One region of the Paenibacillus sp. J31P190 genome, then DNA from elsewhere that is predicted to be linked to it. Evidence: riboswitches for the same ligand, from Rfam matches in the RefSeq annotation. Region 1 holds a riboswitch; the other holds the start of a gene.
What was found. A riboswitch is a leader RNA that binds a small molecule or an ion and turns the genes downstream of it on or off. The one in region 1 is predicted to bind cyclic di-AMP.
Positions count from the first base shown of each region.

Region 2: linked by a shared signal. The riboswitch ahead of AC58U0_RS20500 (C40 family peptidase) and the one ahead of AC58U0_RS34645 (C40 family peptidase) in region 1 are both predicted to bind cyclic di-AMP.

Region 1 covers NZ_JCAUAS010000038.1:22,360-30,235, forward strand. The annotation lists gene AC58U0_RS34620 (transglycosylase domain-containing protein) at 1-164, shown strand, start outside; gene AC58U0_RS34625 (YwhD family protein) at 337-828, opposite strand; gene AC58U0_RS34630 (DUF4871 domain-containing protein) at 953-1,480, opposite strand; gene AC58U0_RS34635 (M1 family metallopeptidase) at 1,627-3,627, shown strand; gene AC58U0_RS34640 (hypothetical protein) at 3,773-4,591, shown strand; cyclic di-AMP (ydaO/yuaA leader) riboswitch at 4,757-4,895, shown strand; gene AC58U0_RS34645 (C40 family peptidase) at 4,899-5,375, shown strand; guanidine-I (ykkC/yxkD leader) riboswitch at 5,499-5,601, shown strand; gene AC58U0_RS34650 (DMT family transporter) at 5,691-6,011, shown strand; gene AC58U0_RS34655 (hypothetical protein) at 6,316-6,549, shown strand; gene AC58U0_RS34660 (hypothetical protein) at 6,614-6,799, shown strand; gene AC58U0_RS34665 (methyltransferase domain-containing protein) at 6,932-7,825, opposite strand.
Region 2 covers NZ_JCAUAS010000011.1:185,817-193,692, reverse strand. The annotation lists gene AC58U0_RS20555 (beta-mannosidase) at 1-1,006, shown strand, start outside; gene AC58U0_RS20550 (DUF1450 domain-containing protein) at 1,124-1,375, shown strand; gene AC58U0_RS20545 (ferritin) at 1,490-1,999, shown strand; gene AC58U0_RS20540 (hypothetical protein) at 2,224-2,373, shown strand; gene AC58U0_RS20535 (hypothetical protein) at 2,598-3,053, shown strand; gene AC58U0_RS20530 (AIM24 family protein) at 3,081-3,779, shown strand; tRNA gene AC58U0_RS20525 (tRNA-Gly) at 3,882-3,956, shown strand; tRNA gene AC58U0_RS20520 (tRNA-Arg) at 3,965-4,041, shown strand; tRNA gene AC58U0_RS20515 (tRNA-Pro) at 4,058-4,134, shown strand; tRNA gene AC58U0_RS20510 (tRNA-Gly) at 4,153-4,223, shown strand; gene AC58U0_RS20505 (permease) at 5,159-5,740, shown strand; cyclic di-AMP (ydaO/yuaA leader) riboswitch at 5,807-5,967, shown strand; gene AC58U0_RS20500 (C40 family peptidase) at 5,970-6,866, shown strand; gene AC58U0_RS20495 (hypothetical protein) at 7,049-7,708, shown strand; gene AC58U0_RS20490 (stalk domain-containing protein) at 7,705-7,876, opposite strand, start outside.

The DNA of each region.
Region 1 (7,876 bases):
ACTGTCCGAACTCACACATGGAGGCTTTCCTGGTCGGCACGGAGCCGACAACATTCTGCACAGGCAAACCCGCGAAGCCAGCTTCGAACGATGATCCAAAGAGCACCCCCAAAGGTCAAAACGGCTCTTGGTGGAATGATATTAAACGCTGGTGGAACGACTGATCCGCCTGTTTTCAGGGAACACAAAAAGGCAGAACTAAGCGCGTCTTAGTCTGCCTTCTTGCTGTCCTAGTATATGAGGTAACATACACTAGGGTCTAGTATACTCGGTTCACCCAAACGTAACAATGGATGACACATAATGTTCATAATCTCGATTTGCACGTTTGATCGCTTAGGAAAGCGCATCTTTCAATGCTTGATCCGAGCGATTCCACCATTCCTCATTGTGCGCGATCAGCTGATTTTTGAGCAGCGCCCGCTCCTTGTCATCCAAGCCGTCGAAGATGAATTTACGCTTCATTGCAGCATCCATCTTGTTCACGTGCTCGGCTAGAATTTTCCACCCTCTGCGAGCTTCTGTGTCAATCAACATTTCGCACGCCGTCATTCCAGCGTAGTAGGCTCCTTCTTCGGTACGGTCTACTGCCACCCAAATGATCCAAGCTTTACGGCCGTTCGGCACATCTTCTTTGTTCGTTGAGAATTTGATACCCTTTTCGATCTTACTTTTGGCATGAAGTGTACCTTCGTCTAGATAGGCTTCATCCCCGTCAATAATGACACCAGATACGTTGCTTAGGTCGATTGCTCCGGCACCGAATCCTTTATGGTTCACTTTGGAACTTACTATATTTAAGGCCAGCTTCTTTTTATCCGCTTCCATGAGGGCACCTTCCAGTCTTCGTAATGTTAAAATGACGCTTTGCTCTCATTGTAGCTAAAGTCATCCTCCAGAACAAGGGCTGGTTACTGTTAGTGTGGGAGTCGGTTGATGTTTGCAGCTTCTGCTACTTCACTTCCACCGTGATACTGCCTACAGCCCTTTCATCTATAGAAGCATTCAAACGCCAAACCCCCGCGTCATCAAACCTCATCAGTACAGGGAAACCAGCATCAGCCCCATTCATCGGTACCGCTCCCGGCCAATTCATTTCCCCGACTAGAGCATTATCCTGCAGTAGAACCTGCCGTTTCTCTCCGGTTGCAACACTTACGGCTTCAACGCGGAATTTCTTCCCTTGCAGAGACTCGCCTTGCTTCCATATGTGCCACATATACTTGTTAGGCGTATTGACCTTATAACCACCTGGGCTCAGGAGGCCGATCTTTCCTTTCTCACCTTGCAAATGAAAGCTGCCACTTTGAAAAAGGGGGCTTACCTTGGCCTTATCAAGCTCCGCAGCCGACGTAAGCTGTTCCGGAGATTGTACCTTAACCGCTTTAGGAAACCAAGAAAATTGAGAAAGCACAGTCATGAGAACAATCAACCCAACGAAGCAGCCCAAAACAACGATCACTTTTCTGAATTTAATCATCGATTCCACACCCCTTATACCTTATAGACTCATTGATGAGCCGCTTCGTTCCCCCTCTTCTAACAATTCTTTTCCAAGCTCAGAAATATTCCCTAGGTTGTCTACATATACATGCTGTAGATGCTTGTTTAGGCGGGGTGGATATCATGAGTGTTCTATTCAAAAACCGCAAGGTTCAATGGTTCGTTGTCATGCTCCTTGCAGCAGGCGCTGTCCTGCTGTCTGAAAATTTGCTCCCATCTGCAAGTAAATTAGCCGTTCCAGTCGTCTCTAAGGATGAAAAGTCTGCTCCGGCGCCGGACATGCAGCCTGCTGATAGCGGCAAGTCATTAGAGAAGCAAGCACCAACAGCGCTTAGCTATCGTATTGCGGAGTATCACATGAGCGTTGCTTACACGCCCGAAACGAGGCAGCTCAATGGGCAGCAAACGTTGACTTGGGAAAATCCAGGAACCGTTCCTGTGCAAGAGCTTTACCTCCATCTGTATCCCAATGCATTTGACTCAAAGAAATCGACGTTTATGCGTGAATCAGGCGGTAAGCTGCGAGAAGATGAAGCCAAGGCAGACAGCAGTGGCAGCATGAAATTGATTTCTGTGAAAACGGTTGATGGAGAGGATCTCAGTATGCGCATGGCGTTCGTACAGCCCGATGACGGCAATAAGGACGATCATACGCTGCTCAAAATCCCGCTGCCAAAACCAGTAGGGGCTGGGGAGCAAGTCACAATCAAGACGGAATTTCTCGTCAAGCTGCCTGCCGCCTTCGCAAGAATGGGCTATGTGGATGACTTCGTCATGGCCGGTCAATGGTTCCCTAAAGTTGCTGCCTATGAGCGAGTTGGTACAAGAGGACGTACAGAGCCGGGGTGGAATCTCCACCAGTACCATGGAAATTCGGAATTTTATGCCGATTTCGGGATGTATGACGTGAAAATTCAAGTGCCAGCGAACTACATCGTAGCAGCTACCGGTTTCCCGGTTAAGCCTGCAGTGACCGACAACGGGATGAAGACGTACCAATTTTATGCCGATGATGTGCATGACTTTGCTTGGTCGGCTTCGCCTCATTTCGTTTATGTGGAAGAACCCTACTCGACCGCACAAATACCCGGGGTCAAGATCAAGCTCTATCTCGATCCCAATCATCAGGACTTGAAGGACCGCTATATGTACGCCGCCAAAAAGGCACTTTCCCGCTACAGCCAATGGTACGGACCGTACCCCTATTCGACCCTTTCGATTGTCGTACCTCCCCCAGGAGGCAACGGTGTAGGCGGTATGGAATATCCGACTTTGGTAACGTCGTGGGATGCTAGCGACAAGAAACCTGATCTAGAGCTAGAACGTGTCGTTGTTCATGAGATTGGGCATCAGTTCTTCTATGGAATGGTAGCTAGCAATGAATTCGAAGAAGCTTGGCTGGATGAGGGCTTTACCTCCTATGCGGAGGACAAGGTCATGGAATCGGAGTACGGGGTGTCCCCTAATTTACCTGTCGAATCAAGCTTTATTACATCTCCACACACCCTGAATCAGAACTCGTGGGCTTATGCGGGACATGATCAATACGCCGAGAATGTGTACACACGAGGCAAGCTCGTACTTAAAGCCATTGAGAAGCAGGTTGGCACCAAAACGATGGATAAAATTATGCGCACTTACTTCCTACGTTGGGAATTTAAACATCCTTCTACGAAGGACTTCCAGAACGTTGTCGAAGAAGTGACCAAAACGAAGTGGGATGATTTCTTCAACCAATATGTATACGGCGCCATGATGATGGATTACACCGTGGAGAGCATTCGCGTCAAATCCGTGGGCAGCAAAGGGGCAGAGTCCTACGAAAGTGCCGTACTCATCTCCAAACGAGGCGGCAATTCACCCGAAGTGCCGATCCAATTCCATTTCTCTGACGGCACAGTGTTGGATAAAACATGGGATGGAAAAGAAAGCAGTATTGAATTCAAATTAACCCACAAGACTCCTGTAGACTGGGTTCGAATTGATCCTAATTACTCGCTCGTGCTGGAAAATAAACACATTAACAATTTTATGCAAACGCAAGTCGATACGAAGTGGAAAATCCGTTGGAATCTCGGTCTCATTCAATTCCTGCAAGCCATTTTCGGCTGGGTCGCCTGGTAAGCGGCTAGGCTTATCCTATGCTTACGAAGTAAGTTTTCCTACGGAAAACTCAGGTTATGCTTACGATGCCAGTTTTGCTAAAGCAAAACTCAGGTAATGCTTACGAAGTAAGTTTTCCTACGGAAAACTCTTAGGAGGGACAACTGTGGCAACTTATATCAAGTCTGGCTTCAGGGCGGCTTTACGGCAACCTTTCGCCACGATCGTCTTGTTCCTGTATCAGATGGGCTGGGGCATCCTGCTGTATAAGCTTGTACAGGGTGTTCTCGTCCCTCTCATGCACCGCTATCCAGGTGGCGAGCAGCCGAAGCAAGCGCTGCAGCTATTTCTAGCTGAAGGACAGTTCCAACTGGTCAAAACCGATCTTAGCCATTCCTACCTTTGGTGGCTGGCTGCTCTACTTGTTATTCGCATGGTGCTCACCCCAATGTTGAATAGCGGCGTCTACTATTCGCTGACCCATTCCCAGCAAAATGCCGGCTATCGCTTTTTCCGAGGCATCAAGGAGCTCATGCTCCCATTCCTAATTGCATATGTCGTTCGAATCTCACTCTCCTTGCTGCCGCTCATATGGCTGTTTCCAAAAGCGCAGAGGCAATTCGCACATACCGCTTCGTATGAGCAAGCAGCTCTTCAATTGCTGCCTTGGTTGCTGGGCATGCTCGTCTACGGCTTTCTCATACATCTTCTTTTTATGTACGTGCAATTCGCGATTGCTGCCAAACTTGGCATTTTGTCCACCGTCATCACATTCGTTCGCAGTTTGCTTCCTATTATCGGGCTTGCGCTTATCCTCCTGCTCGCCTCGGGACTATTGGCAGGGGTCACTGTCACAGCAACTTACCTATGGGCAGGTCTGGTAGCGCTAATCATTTATCAGCTCTTTCCGCTTTTCCACATTTTCTTTCAAATGTGGGCCATAACTTCCCAATATCAGCTTCTATCTGCCAAAATGGACGGTTAAAAACAATAAAATAAGCTGAAATTAGCTCATCTTGTTTCATCCCCTTGCAAAAGGGGCTTTTTTTTGCGTTTTCCGAAATATTTTACATATTTTTAAGGCAAATCGCATAGAAAAGGAGGAATTTCGATGTTTATGACGAATTACAAGGACTAGCATCAAAAAACCAAATATTTCATGCCGAATTCCTCATTTCTTGGGGAAACGGGGGAACCACACCGGGTGAATTGATCTTGCAAGACAGGGATCATAGGGAACCTTCAACCGAACCCTCCAGCTAACCTCGTAGGCACCGGAAGGAGACAAGCAGTTGAGAAAGATTGTTGCTCTTGTTTTTAGTCTTGTTTTGTTTTTGAGTGTAGGTTTAGGAAGTGTGTCTGCGTCACAATCCACTTTGGATGAAACGGTTGACGGATTGCTCGGAATTCCGTACAGAGATGCGGGAACGACAACAAGAGGCTTTGATTGCTCTGGTTTCACCGCATACGTTTTCGACAAATTCGGCATTGACCTTCCGCATAGCTCAGCATCTCAGAATAAAGAAGGCTACTGGATTGACAAAAAAGATCTTCGCAAAGGTGATCTTGTGTTCTTTGACACAAGCGGCGGCAAAGGTATTTCTCACGTAGGTATCTACCTTGGAGATGGTGAATTCATTCACTCTGCATCCAATGAAGGTATCGTGAAAAACAAACTTAGCCAATCTTATTACGCGAAGCGGTATGTATCGGCCCGACGTGTTTTGTGGGATGATATCTACAACCAATTAACTGCTGAATCCAAGTAATTTCTTGCACGATTCATGAATAAAGCCCGGACAAGCTCCGCTCGAAAGAGCAGCTTTCAGGGCTTTTATTCATTTACTAACCTTGTAACTTGACATCGTATGTTAGCCGTTCTATAATAGCGGCATATTGTTTTCTAGGGTTCCGTGGCGTTCATCGCCAGACTGGTCCGAGGGGAAACACTCAGCGAATACGCTGTGGTCACGGAGGGGAAAAAGCCCGGGAGTCATATCGCTTTAGCGATATAACTTCCAGGCTTTTTCCTTTTTTTGCGACTAAATAGGAACGTATAACAAATTCAAGAGGAGTGATTCATCATGGCATGGTTATATCTCGTTATTGCAGGTGTATTTGAGGTAGTATGGGCGATCTCATTGAAATTTTCTAATGGTTTTACACGCTTAGTTCCTTCCAGCGTCACGATCGCAGGGATGATTGTAAGTTTCTATTTTCTAGCGGCAGCAACGAAAACTCTCCCCATCGGCACAGCATACGCGGCTTGGACTGGAATTGGCGCTGTTGGTGCAATTATTATCGGCACCCTTTTTCTCGATGAGCCCATTAGTTTACTAAGGATCTTATTCATGATTCTGATCTTAGTTGGCGTTCTCGGCCTTAAATTTACTTCCGGGCATTAGGGACTCCGAAAACTGCGTCATATTCCAATGGCGTTTTTTCCCTGTGCTTTCATAACAGAAGCAGTGAATGTTACCCCCATTTCGGTTGTTCCCCCTTTGAACAAATAAGGTTCCATCATTCTCACTCTTTGAGATGACAATTCACAGGATATTATACCGTGCTTTTTTGAATAAATCGGACCCTATCAATGCAGATTAATCCATACAAGGATGGAGGGGCGGTATGATGTAAGGTTCAGATTTGAACTAACGTAACTGCTGAGTCAGATCAACAGGATAAGAATGTTTAGGAGGGAAATTCAACATGAATACATCGGATGATATCAATCGAAAACAGAATCGTAATAGCGGGCTTCTCGGAGAGGAGATAGAAGTTGACTCCGATGTTAACGAGGATCGTAACCGAGAGCAGCAATTGGACGATTCGTTTCAGTACTGGTATCGTAACGTCGGTTACTGGGTGCAGCAAAAGGAAGATATAACTCAGGTGCCGAAGGCAAACGTCTTTGATGCTGCCGCTGATATGGACGCTGAGTAGAAGTTAAACGCGATTATGAAAAACGATGAGATCAAGAGGTAATCTATCATTGGAGGTATAAACGATGTCTGACAATACAAATAACGTTAATCTAAACAAAACGAGTATCTTTAAAAACGGGGTGCAATCTGCAACGAATTATGTACAGAACGCCATTGAAAACGTAACTGCATCCACGCAAGATGCAACTCAAAATTTAGTGAATAACGTAATGAAAAGACGACAAAACGAAAACGAAAGTAATAAATAATTAGATTGGCGATGTTGAATTTCATATGGAAAAAACTTAGTCAGAAAGCAGCCGCGGGCTGCCATGACTAAGCTTTTTTTGTTGGTCTAATGGATATCGTGATTAATTGCTGCCAATAAACTATCTACACGATTAAGTAACTGTGTAGCTGACATACCAAAAGCTGCTTCCCACAAATATTCGCAAATGTTGAGATATAGGCTTAAAAATGTCAATCAGTTCATCATACGAGTAGTAGTTTTTGATAATTTCATGCATGGATCCGTCAGCCAGCTCACGTCTTTTGTAGGTATCCTCGCTATGTTCATTCGTTATCAGCTCTCCGCCTCTTCCGGGTACGTAAACATTATCGGCGATAAAGACGCGGGCCCCTGTGCCTAGACGTTGATGGAAACTCTGCAGAAATGACTCGATCCGATTCTTCGGAATATGCGAAAACCAGAAATTGGCAAGACCAAAGTTGAAAACCCCTGTCACTTCGGAGAGGTGGTACGCATCTCCCTGTACAAATGCTGCATTGGAAGCTGGCCAAGGCTTTGACTTAGCAATTTGCAGCACTTCAGGACGAATATCCACACCTACGATGTGATTAGCTTTACTCCCAGCAATTTCGGTCCAATACCCCGTACCACAGGCTACCTCAAGAACGTTGCGACCCTCCACTTGCTTCTTCACCACTTCGCTCAAAAGACTGAGCTCTTGTTGGAACTGGGCGTCCTCTCGGTGATAAATCCGTTCATACTCCTCTGCTCGGGCGCCGTAGTATTCTTGCATTTTCACTTTATCTTCGTTTAAAAGCTGATGCTTATCCTTCACTTCGTGGAGAATTCGTTGTCTGGCTGCCAATAAATCAGCGAAAATAGCGCCACCCTGTGCGGAGTAGTTAGCTAGCAAGCCATGCGTGGCCATCACAATTAGCTGTGTCATCGACAAACCTGTTTCATCGGCCATTTTCTCCAGATCCGACTTTACTTTCTCCGGTAAGTAAACAGAGAGTCTTTTGGTTTTGTCATTTTTGTCATCCATGCTAGGTATCCCCCCTCAAGTTTTTTCATTATTTTAACATATATTATATGT
Region 2 (7,876 bases), on a different contig from region 1:
GAAGTATAATGAGCACGTTGGACGCTTTATGAGCGAATATGGTTTTCAATCGTTCCCGGAATACGAGTCGGTTAAGACCTATGCCGAGGAAACAGATATGGCGTTAGAATCTGAAGTCATGCTGGCACATCAGAAGCACAAACTTGGCAATCAATTAATTAAGGAATACATGGACATTTATATGAGGGAGCCGAAAGATTTCCCGTCCTTTTTGTATATGAGTCAGGTTTTGCAGGCAGAAGCAATGAAAACTGCCATTGAAGCGCATCGACGCCGTAAGCCATACTGTATGGGTTCACTTTATTGGCAGATGAATGACTGCTGGCCAGTCGCCTCATGGGCTGGGATGGATTACTATGGCAGATGGAAAGCCATGCAATATTATGCCCGGCGCAGCTTCCGCGATTTGCTTCTCTCAGTGGATGATACAAATGAAAGCCACCTCGATGTCTACATTATTTCCGATATGCGATCTTCGATTCACGGAAGGCTTAGGATGGAGTTATTGAATTTTTCCGGAAATGTTATACGGTCCTTCGAGCAGCAGGTTGAGGTTGACGCCTTATCAGGCGTTAAAGCCTTCTCGTTGATCAAAGAAGAGCTGCTGGCAGGAAACAATGATTCATCCGTTCTGCTCGTTGTGCAGTTGGAGAAGGATGGAACCGTCATCGAAAGCTGCGAACATTATTTGGTGCCATTCAAGGAAATGAAATTAGCTGACCCAACCATTCAAATAACCGAGGTTAAAGGAAGCCGGGGAACCCAGTTTGTATTGGAAACAGATACGTTGGCTAAACAGGTACGAATATCTACGTCGATAGAGGGTATATTTGATGATAATTATTTTGATTTACTGCCGAATCGCCCTAAGATAGTTACCTTTATGGCCAGGAGTACGGGCGAAACACCATTTGTCATCTCTGCTCCTGCTCAAATAGAAATCCGCTCCATGATAGACTGTGTCAGTCGTCCCGATACTAAAGATTTAAAAAAATCAATGGCCTAGCGCCATTGATTTTTTTCGTAAGATGGACATACAGTTCTATTTTTCGATTGACATTGATTATTATTATCACTATTATCAGATATAGCGGTAGATATGAGTGACGGGGAGAGATCGAATATGAAAACGATTAAATACTGCTGTAGAAATGAAAAATTCGGATCCAAACAAATATATAAGTCCTTGAAAAATGAATATCCAGACCTAAAGCAAAAAAAGAAAGATTGCTTAGGTAATTGCAAGCATTGTAAGAAAGAATGCATCGCCATGATTGGGAAGAAAGAACTGTTGTGTGCAGCTTCGCCTGACTTACTGTATGCTCAAATCAAACAAATTATTGCTGAATCTCGGGCTGAGAGCGTGATGGTATGAACGTAGACCTTCTAAAATTGTTAATTCCGTTTGTATTTGTATGCGGTGTTCTGGTAATCTTGTATGTATGGGGAATACGCAAAAGATAACCATACAGAAAGGGTGTGTGCACCGATGTTAAAAGATACACTAACGGAAGCGCTCAATGAGCAGATGAACTATGAATTTTACTCCGCGCACGTCTATTTGGCTATTGCTGGTTATTGCGCTGCGGAAAGCTTAGATGGCTTTTCGAACTTTTTTATGGTACAAGCTGAAGAAGAAAAATTCCATGCGATGAAGATTTTCAAATTTATTAACGATCGCGGGAAAAAGGTTAGCTTTGCCGGTATGGATACTCCTGTGAATGAGTACAATTCGATCCTAGATGCTTTTGAACATGCGTACAAGCATGAGCAAGAGGTAACAAGACGTATTTACCATTTGTCTGATTTGGCTCTAAACGATAGAGAGCACGCGACTATGCAGTTCTTGAAATGGTTCATTGATGAGCAGGTCGAAGAAGAAGCAATGTTCGACAGCATCATTAATAAATTGAAACGTATTGATAAAGACAGTAACGCCTTCTACATGTTAGATGCTGAATTTGCTCAGCGTTCTTTCACACCACCAGCAGCGGTATAATTACATACGAATTTTATGAGGATGAGACTTACCTGTTTCGCGAAATTTGGCGAAAGGTAAGTTTTTTTATGTCTGCTGACATGCAGCTGTCAGTAATCCTTTTATAAACTAGTGAAAAATGTAAAGGATGTGCAGAATGGATAAGTTAGATTTAACTAAAACGTATAAAAGCTATTACACAGCACACACGAAACCGCAATTGGTCGAATTTGAGCCTATCTGGTATGTCACAATTCAAGGACAAGGGGATCCAGACGGTGGTTGCCTTCTCAAATGCCACTGAAGCGCTTTACACGCTTTCCTACAGCATCAAGGGGATTTATAAGAAAGAGGATAAGGACTTTACTGTGGCCAAGCTGGAAGGCTTATGGTGAGTAGAACCGGAATCATTGAAACAAATCGAGCATTTTTTAACAGAACATAAACGGGAGATCCGCGGACTGCATCATGAGATTATTTATCAGACCCAAGAAAGGTGGAGTCTTCTAGAATGAAGACGATCTTACGGTATCCCATAGCAGCTGCAGAAGTGGTGAAGGTGTGACTTTTGCGGTAAAATAGAAGAAAATGTCGATATGAACGTGGGGAGGGACAGCAGATGCAGATACGTTATTTGGCGGGGGCTATAAAAGTCTTTGGCTTACTCGTCATCATGTTCGGGTTTATGTATCCAGCTTCTGTGGTCCAAGCCTCATGGTTGGATCGAGTCAAAGACATCTATCAATTGCCAGAGAATGTGGAACAAATTCAGAAAGACTATGAGACTACGAAGCAGCAATTAGAGGATCAGAAGGACAAGCTTTCCGAAGCCATACGGCATTCGCAAGAAACAGAGGAACGGCTTCTTGGGCAAAACGAAGCACTCAAAAGGGAAAATGAACAATTGCAAGAACGCTTGAAGGCCATGGAGCAAATAGCCCTAGATAAAGAAAAACGAAATCAGAAATTAACCTATATGGTTGTGACAGCTGTTTTGCTGATTGTTTTTTATTTTGTACTGGGCCGCGTGTTTCGATTCATTGTTTGGCGGAGGCAGAAGCGAAGAATGAGATAGATGTAGTCTACGAGGAGGTCGGTGTGTATGGAGGTATCTTTCGAGGAAGTAAGCTCACACGCAAAGATAGCCACGTTGCGCATCGAACAGAGGGAGTCTGTTCATGTGCTGCATCCGAACCAAATTGTCGCTTTTCAAGGAAAGTCTGAGCAGAGAGAAGATTCTTTCATGAGGCTGCCGAGTATGTATAGGAAGAAGCGTTTTGTCCAGTCACGGCTGCATGGTCCGGCCAATGTCATGCTAGGACTGCCTGAAGGTTATAGCATGGCTGTTATACCCATAGGAGTGGATGATGATCTTCTATATGAGTTTCGACATGTTCTGTTTTACACAGAGGGAGTCAGCTACACTTCTCATCTGCAAAATGTTAAGAATACACTGATTACGCAGGATCTTGTGAAAATGCAGTTTAAAGGTCCAGGTAAACTAGGACTTCTGACTGCAGGACCGATTTACCAAATGGCATTGGACGCTAAGAAGCCCTTGTATGTCGATACAAGCTGTCTTGTTGCCTACCCGCGGAATGCTCAGCTGCGTCTATGTGTGTACGGCAATACACTGGCAAGTCAGCATATGAATTATCATTGGGAAATGACGGGGCAAGGCTATGTTCTCATGCAGCCCTGTAAGCCAGATCGTAAATTGGATGAGCATATGAAAAATGACAGTTTAATGCGTCGCATTGCCAGAGAAGTACTGCCATTTGGCGGTATTTTCATCAAATAAAAAAAGGTAATAAAAAACATTTGCATTTGTCCTCAATTCCTGATATATTATTCCTTGTCGCCTCGGAGAAACGTTAGCGAGAATGACAAGCAATTATACGATGCGGAAGTGGCTCAGCGGTAGAGCATCGCCTTGCCAAGGCGAGGGTCGCGGGTTCGATCCCCGTCTTCCGCTCCAACTAATTTGCGCCCTTAGCTCAGCTGGATAGAGTATTTGACTACGAATCAAAAGGTCGGGAGTTCGAATCTCTCAGGGCGCGCCATTTTCATTTAACGCATCGGGACGTAGCTCAGCTTGGTAGAGCACCTGCTTTGGGAGCAGGGGGTCGCATGTTCAAATCGTGTCGTCCCGACCATCAATCCCATTTTAATATGCGGGCGTAGTTTAATGGTAGAACTTCAGCCTTCCAAGCTGATCGCGCGGGTTCGATTCCCGCCGCCCGCTTCACAGAAAAAGATCACCTTCGGGTGATCTTTTTCTACTTGTACGAATGTTTTGGGTTTGTTGGGGGGACGAAGGGAACCCTTATTTAACGCAGTTGGGTTCGCTTTATGGTATAGGGTGAAGGGGCCAGCCGGATTCGTATGCCTGAATGTGGGCTTTTTTCTTGCTTATAAGTCCGGGAAGTTGTACTTCGTGCAACAATTTCCTTGGTTTTCTACTCTCTTAGCTAGAGATGTTGTATGCTGTACAACAATTTAGCCTTAAATCGTTTAAATGGCCACTTTGGGTCTAAATTGTTGTATTTTTTGCAACACGCGCAGAGAAAAAGCTTGATTTGATTGACTAAAGTTGTACGTAGTACAACTTTAGTTGGTTGTGCGGGAAAGGATGAGAACCCGCAGGGGTTCGAACGTCCCCGAGGCTAACCCAATGCTGGGACAACTGATCTTCGTATGGAGCCAGTCACTTTATTACTTTGGAGATTCAATGGCGATCTGATCTGGTTCTAATTTCTAATGGGAGCGAAAAGAGGAATTATTCAATTTGTCGGGCTTGCTGGAGCACGAGAGGCTATTATCGGAGCAGCATACTTTCTGTGATTACAAACGAAATCAAAAGTGTAATAACTTCTCAAAGTGATAATTTCAATATTATCGCATTGAATCGGACGTGGATCGATATCGAATTAGTCATGCCTCAAGCCATAATCGCATATGCATGAAATCGAAGCTTGAACGATGACGTTCAGGCTTCTTCTTTGTGCTGAAAAAACACTTGCACAAACTAATTATATTAGTTAATATACTAATTAAGTTAGTATTTAGAAGGGAATGGGGATCGACATGTCATTTATTGTACTTATGCTCTTATTTACAGTTTTAGGTGGATGGCTGGAAAGCCGTGTTCTCAAGCGCTCGAAAAGGGAGGGAATGTAAATGTTTGCTGGACATTTTGGGCTTGCTGCAGCAGTGAAAGCAAGAACACCGGAGGTGCCGATCTGGGCGCTCATGCTTAGTACTCAGCTGCTTGATGTTGTATTCGTACCCTTATTTCTTTCTGGTGTTGAAACGATCGATACAAGCATCGGTACGGGTTATGGGGAATGGATTATTCACGCTGATTACACACACTCATTAGTTGGGGCGCTGCTCATTGCTATCTTATCAGGTCTATTGGCTTGGAAATTATGGGGGAAAAGAGGAGGCACAGCTATAGGAGCGCTTACCTTCAGTCACTGGGTACTTGATCTTCTCGTTCATCGTGCAGATATGCCATTCTTACCGGGGAATGTTGGAGGACTTCCATTAGTAGGATTTAGTCTGTGGCAGTGGCCGTGGGTGAGTGCGGCTCTTGAGATTATTCTCATGGTTGTTGGGGCTATTCTTTACTTTCGCACACTTCGTAATACCGCTAAACTGTCAAAAGATAACTTAATATGGCGTGCACATCTTGCAGGGGGAGTCATGGCCGTTCTATTGATCGCCTCATTTATTTCAGATTTTGTCTTGCATTTATAATCCATTGGAAACTATTACCACTATGCAAAAGTTGAAAGTAATAGTTCAACTATGCTAGTCTAACATAGACAAAAAATGCCGAATCTCGGAGCAGCAAAAGCTCTGGTACGGGGGACTTCTTTAATTTGGGGTGAATGAATGCTCGGCTGTTTTACTAAACTGAGCGCGCTAGGGAAACCTCTTCCCGAACCCGTCAACTAACCTCGGAGGCTTCAAGGAGGCAAGGTTTTTGAAATTTTTCACAAAAAGCTTTATTTGCTCATGCGCACTTGTTGGTGCGGCAGTATCCATTTTTTCCGCTCCCTCGGTTCAAGCAGCATCAGGTTCATCTTCATCCACTGTAAAAGTCCAGGTCAATGATGAGTTGGTTCAGTTCCCAGAAGTACAGCCATTTATTGACAACGCAGGAACGCTGCAAGTTCCTTTGCGAGTACTGTCTGAGAAATTGGGTTATCAAGTAGGCTGGGCGAAACAAGAAAGCGAAATAGTGGTTACGTTGAAGAGCAAGCAGCAGACGATTCAACTTACAACCGACGAGAAGCAAGCGATCGTTAACAGTAAGAAGATTAGTCTGGAAAGCAGTCCGACGCTTTATCAAGGTAATACGTATGTACCCTTGCGTTTCATTACTGAAACATTCGGTTCTCCGATTGAGTGGAATGAAGCGAATCGTATCGCGATTGTGAATGTCGATGGCAAGTCGCACAAGCCAGCCTGGATTGCACCGCCACCTGCACCAGCTCCAAAGGTAGCAGCGGTAGCTATACCTTCCATGTCTGATCAAATCGTGCAAACAGCAAATACGTTCATGGGCACACCTTACGTTTGGGGAGGCACAACACCCAGAGGGTTTGATTGTTCCGGATTTGTGCGCTATTTGTACGAAGCTAAAGGCATTGATCTACCCAGAACTTCGGTTCAAATGTACGATCAAGCTGGAACCAGGGTTACAGACTTGAAGGTTGGAGATCTTGTGTTTTTTGCAGCAGGCAGTGTAAATCATGTTGGAATTTATCTGGGGAATGATCAATTCATTTCAGCGACAACGTCTAGAGGTGTAACGATAGATAGTCTCGCCAGTTCATACTGGGGATCCAGATATGTGGGAGCCAAAAGAGTTCTGTAAGTAAACCATGTGGTGAAAAAGGATTAAATCATTGGGCATTTGTTTTCTATGAATCTTTCGAATGAAAGCATAGAAGGCAAATGTTCTTTTTTTATGCGAAATATTGCGATTTTTATCGAAATTTTATGGTTTTTAGCCTATAATGAAGAAATGTTTGGAAGAAAGCAGGTGACACGAACGGCATGCAATTAAGTGTCTGGAAAAGTTGGTTTTATAAAAAAAGACATTCGAATAAAGCAAATAGCATGTATATCGTGGAACAAGGTCCTGCCATACCAGAAGAGATTCGGGGAGTCATTGATCGATTTTTTCTTACGTATAATCATTTCAAAGGGGCAAGAAGCCTACAGACGGATACGTTTATAAGAGAAGTATTTTACGCAACGAAACAGGATCCGAAGGATCAAAGGACAATTGAAGAGATGGAAGCTTATATTCAGCAGAAAAATGTGCATCGCTTGCGATTGAAATCCTTTGTTGTCGATGAGTATCTTCGTATAGGCGAAAAGGTTTGCATGATTGGTGTGACGAGGGAATTCAGTAATAATCAGAGAAATCGCGTGCTTTATTTTCTAACAAAAGAGGATCAGTCTTGGCGCTTTCATCATATCGCAAGGTCTCACCATGGGACTGTTCTAGATAAGTTTCAAGTGAATGAGCAAACGGGGTTCGTGGTTGGAAATGAAAAAGCCGCTCTCCTCTTTCTGACACACTCCGGGTCTGCCGATGCATCTACCTTTATATTGGGTGATTATGTGCATGTGGAAGGTTATTTGGAAGTGGAGCCAGAGGTGAGCAGCCAACTGTATTACCGTATTGTACGAATGAATCGTGTGCACTAAAAGCGAAGTGAAACCCGGTAAAGCTGTGGATCCCATTGGATCTGTCCGCCTAAGGATTCAATAATGGCTCGTAAAGGCATATAAATATGACCTTCTAGTATGGTAGGTGCTTCAGGGAGTACGACTGATTGCCCATTCACAGTCATCACGGAATGATCCGGCCGAAGC